One region of the Agaribacterium sp. ZY112 genome, then DNA from elsewhere that is predicted to be linked to it. Evidence: predicted binding sites of a transcription regulator. Region 1 holds the regulator's gene; the other holds the start of a gene.

Region 1 (2,483 bases):
GCCGTAAGCAAGCACTGATTTGAACTATGACTCTCAATAAGAAAAAAATACGCGCCTATATTGCCCTCACCCGTCTCGACAAACCCATTGGTATTTACTTAGTTCTATGGCCGACGTTATGGGCACTTTGGCTCGCTGCCGACGGCCTACCTAGCTGGCCTAACTTGTTTATATTTATTGCCGGTGTGCTGCTAATGCGTTCAGCAGGTTGCGCAATTAACGACTTTGCAGACCGCAAAGTGGATGGACACGTCAAACGCACCCAACAACGCCCGCTAGTTAAAGGTACGCTAAGCAGTAAAGAGGCGCTGAGTCTTTTTGCAATACTATGCAGCCTAGCTTTTATACTTGTGTTATTTACGAATCAACTGACTATTCTATTAAGTTTCGGGGCTGTCGCTCTGGCTTCGCTCTACCCCTTTATGAAGCGCCACACGCATATGCCACAAGTCGTGCTTGGAGCCGCTTTTGCTTGGGCCGTGCCCATGGCCTTTAGTGCTGAAACTGGCTCGCTCAACCTGCCCAGTTGGCTACTTTTTACAGCCGTGATTCTGTGGACCGTTGCTTATGACACATTTTATGCCATGGTTGATCGTAAAGATGACTTAAGGATAGGGGTTAAAAGTACCGCCATCTTGTTTGGTGAGGCTGATAAAGTCATAACCATGACCCTGCAAGCCTTAATGATTTTTGCACTTATTTTAGTTGGCCAACGTTTTGAGTTGGGTATTTATTACAAGCTCAGTTTAGTTGTTGCAACAGGGCTTTTTATCTACCAGCAGTGGTTAATACGAGATAGAGAAGCTAAAGCCTGCTTTAAAGCCTTCTTAAACAATCACTATGTTGGTATGGCGATATTTTTTGGTATTGCCTTAGATTTGGCACTTTAAATGGCTTAATTGCGGATTTATTACACTTAAATTGCAAACAACCCTAAACTTGTCATAAAAGCGTAACCAAATCTTTATTAAATCTGTCACACGGAAATAGAGCCAAAGACAAGTAGAGTTGTAGCGCAAATGATGAACCAAAAAACCATTTTGATCGTTGATGACGAAGCCCCTATTCGGGACATGCTACGCGTAGCCCTCGAAATGGCCGAATACCATGTTATTGAGGCAGAAGACGCCAAACAAGCACATGCCATCATTGTTGATGCTCAACCCGACCTTGTTCTACTTGATTGGATGATGCCCGGCACCAGTGGTATCGAACTTGCCCGTCGCCTCAAACGAGATGACCTCACCCAGCAAGTTCCTATCATCATGCTTACGGCAAAAGGTGAAGAAGATAACAAAATCCAAGGCCTTGAGGTGGGTGCCGACGACTACATCACCAAGCCTTTTTCACCACGTGAATTGGTAGCACGCTTAAAAGCCGTATTGCGCCGCACTCAGGCCGTAAAACCTAGCGAGCCGATTCATGTTGATGGCTTATGCTTAGACCCAATCAGCCACCGAGTCACCATTAACAATAAAGCAGTACAAATTGGGCCTACCGAGTATCGTTTATTAGAGTTCTTCCTTACCCATCAAGAGCGTGTTTACAGCCGTAGCCAACTACTCGATCACGTCTGGGGTTCCAATGTTTATGTTGAAGAGCGTACCGTCGATGTTCATATTCGACGCCTGCGTAAAGCCTTAACGCTTGAAGATCACGACCGTTACATTCAAACTGTGCGCGGCGCGGGTTACCGCTTCTCTAACAACGTCAGTGTGGCTACAGAATAAAGCCAGCACGACACTCATAAGATATTCTTTATGCGCAAGGGTTTAGCCACCGAGATCCGGTGGTTTGCTGTCTATTTCTGCTCGATTGTTTTTGTTGGCTTATCGTTTGATATTGGCCGCGAAGCCGCAATTTTTGCACTCGCTACTTACCTTATCTGGATTTTACGGAATCTAGGCCAACTGGAAGATTGGATCGCTTTAGCCCGTATTGGCAAAGTGAAAAAGAACAACTTCTTTGGTATTTGGGGTGAAATGGCTGACGACATCAAATTGATGGCCCAGCGACACGACAAAGAAAAGAGCCGCCTGCAAACCGTCGTTAGCCGTGTTCAGCAAATGACCTCGGCTTTAAGCGATGCCGTAATACTCGTTGATCAACGCGCCAATATTGAATGGTGGAACGATGCTGCCGGCCCCATGCTCGGTCTGCAGAAGATAGACTTGGGTCAGCGTGTTACCAATATTATGCGCGAGCCTCTGTTCCAGAACTATTTTGATACCGAAGACTTTAGCGAACCTCTTGAAATAGAAAACTACAAAAACGAAGAACAACAACTGCTCTTCCAAGTTCACCCCTTTGGTGCTGGTGAATGCCTTATTGTCGTTCGCGATGTCACACGTGTTGCCAAACTTGAGCAAATGCGCCGCGACTTTGTCGCCAATGTAAGCCATGAATTACGCACACCACTAACGGTCATTCGCGGTTATGTAGAAACCTTGATAGACATGCCCAATATTCAGCCAACACTGCAA
Region 2 (2,483 bases), 400 kb from region 1:
ACGACACCGGTATGGATGCTAACTACATCAACATCATCACGCTCGGCATTAAAGCCTTCTCCGCCGCCTGCAGGCCCTGGAATGGTCGCTGCGGTTTCGCTATTGGACTCGGTACCGGCATCATAAACACGTAAAAGTGTTGAGTATTGCATACCCACGTCAAGATGCCCTATTGCCATGGCATTGAGGCCTGCAAATGCGTCGTTAGTATTGACTGGCATTGCCGCTGCAGTGAGATATAAATCACCACTGTAGTTAGTCTCAAGTTCTACGCTAGTACTTACACCTGGCATTAAAACACCTTCGCTGGCCTTGGCGTCATATGCGCTTTCAGCCGCCTCTACGAGCATGGCTGGTGAACCCGATTCCGCAAGGTTTTCTAGGGCAACAGACGCTGGCGCGCCTAAATCCCATGCGTAATAACTGTCGTTGTGCAATATAAGCGCTGCTGGAGCAATGGGTTGATTTGCGGTGACATTCGTTAAGGTCACCGTGTAGTTATACGTAGGCATCGCACTGGGTGAGGGGCTAGGCTCCGGGCTCATACTTGGCTCTGGGCTCATTTCGGGCTCAGGGCTCATGCTTGTATCAGGGCTGGGGCTGACCATGTCTTTGGGGTCTGAATCCGAATCACCACCGCAGGCCGTTAAGGTAGCGGCGACAATAAGCAGCGCGCTAGCTCGTATTGAAAGTCTTGTTAAGTTCATATCTGGCTCCTTATTCTACGGTGATCACAACTTTAGCTACTGGGTTCAACCAGCGATGTATACTAGAATCAAGATCGCTATAACCGCCTGCAGGATCGCTATCGCCTAGAGTGCCACGGTGAACATGTACGGTTTCATTTGTTTCCACGTCGGTTACACCCATTGCGCCAGTGCCGCCGTCGCCATTAGGAGCCATTGGAATGCCAGGGGCACCTAATGCACCGCCACCGTTAATAATTTCATCATTTGCTTCACTGCCGGCATCGTAGGCATTTAAGTACAAGGTATAAGTGCCTGCTTCTGTAGGAATTGGCCAGCTATCTAAACCAACAAAACCATCGTTACTTGGCAAAATCATTGCCGTTAAACTCAAGTGGCTGTAGCCATCACTGTTGATATCGGTGCTTACCATGCCTGCAGGTGCCAATAAGCCGCCAGCGGGATTTTCTACTGTTATACCGCTCATGCCGGTTACGTACTCTGCAAGAGGGGTAATGTTGCCACCTTCAGCCATGGTTGCGAGAGCGTCACTGGCAGTTTGGCCAAGCTGATAAAGTTGGGTGTCGTCGTTATGGGCGGCAACAAGAATAGGCGTAAAGTGCAAACCATGGCTTAGGTTACTAATAGTGATGTCCGTGATTTCTGCGTTAACACTTGCGCCAGTGGCGCTGAGAGCTAGACCAAGCAGGCAAGACTTTAGTTTTAAACTGGATTTTTTGGCTGGTGATAGTTGTTTTGTCATAGCGCTTTCCTTGTTGTTAGAACAGGGTTTTGAATGAGGTTTAATACAGCGCTAACTAAGTTAAATAAAAAAGATCCGCACAAGATCACATACTTATCACAGAATTATCACAAAGCGGCAAAAGCGAACTAGGTCACATTTATTATGGTTTTGTTTTTTTACTTAGATGTCTTGAATCTGTAGTAAAAGCTAGGAGTGTTTTTATAGAAGGACGTTTATAAAACAGTGTTTATAAAGCAGAGTATAAAGGGAAGGCTCTTGTAAGTTTGCGTTCCCTTTATTGGTATTACTATTATTGAATTGTATAGCTGGTGCTTAAGCGAAATTCTCGGCCATTAGCATAAATACCGCCATCAACAAACCAGATGGATGGTTCTATGTTTTCATGATCGAGCAGGTTAAACACTGCAGCTGTAATAGTGATGTTATTGATGGCGTAACCTAGGCTAACATTAAGTTCATGCCAGTCTTTAAGTTTTTCAGCGCCCGGCAGACGGCCCTCTTTACGGTTGAATTTAGCAATGTGGCGCACGTCGAGTTTCCATTGCTCTTTTTCGTAGCGGCCACCGAGAGAGGCTTTAAAGCGTGGGTACATATCGTAGAGCGTGTTTAAGGTTTCATTTTTGGCGTAGTTGTAGCTACCGTTAATATAAAATAAAGTGCTCAATGGCTCATATAGATAGTTGGCGTCAGTCTCAAAACCTATCGCATTATTTTCACCCTGATTTAAATACTCACCACTTTTACCGGCTTCTAAAGCGAGCTCTGTTGGCAGGGTGATGATGCCATCTTGCCAGTCGTTGCTATAGGCGCTGTTTGTCCACTTGAAGTTATTTGAAATATATTGATGGATGACTTCAAGGCTTTTTAGACGCTCGCCATTTAGCTCCTCATTGCCTAGCCAAGCACCCGCACCATAGTATTCACCCGATGCTGGAGCTCGATAACCTTCGGAGTAAATAAATTTCAGTGAGTTTTCATCGTTTAATAGCCAAATTAAACCCAACTTAGGTGAGTTTTCACCTACCTTAGAA

Evidence for each region. Region 1 encodes PhoB, which activates phosphate uptake and scavenging genes when phosphate is short. Its sites were predicted from a motif close to TGTCATAAANNTGTAACA; they were not measured.
Region 2: the regulator PhoB is predicted to act here: its motif matches at 1,544-1,561, upstream of AB1S55_RS06325 (spondin domain-containing protein).

The regions. Positions count from the first base shown of each region.
Region 1 is NZ_CP166840.1:1,030,827-1,033,309, reverse strand. It holds gene ubiA (4-hydroxybenzoate octaprenyltransferase) at 27-890, shown strand; gene phoB (phosphate regulon transcriptional regulator PhoB) at 1,023-1,730, shown strand; gene phoR (phosphate regulon sensor histidine kinase PhoR) at 1,761-2,483, shown strand, end outside.
Region 2 is NZ_CP166840.1:1,432,430-1,434,912, forward strand. It holds gene AB1S55_RS06320 (spondin domain-containing protein) at 1-707, opposite strand, end outside; gene AB1S55_RS06325 (spondin domain-containing protein) at 718-1,449, opposite strand; gene AB1S55_RS06330 (TonB-dependent receptor plug domain-containing protein) at 1,742-2,483, opposite strand, start outside.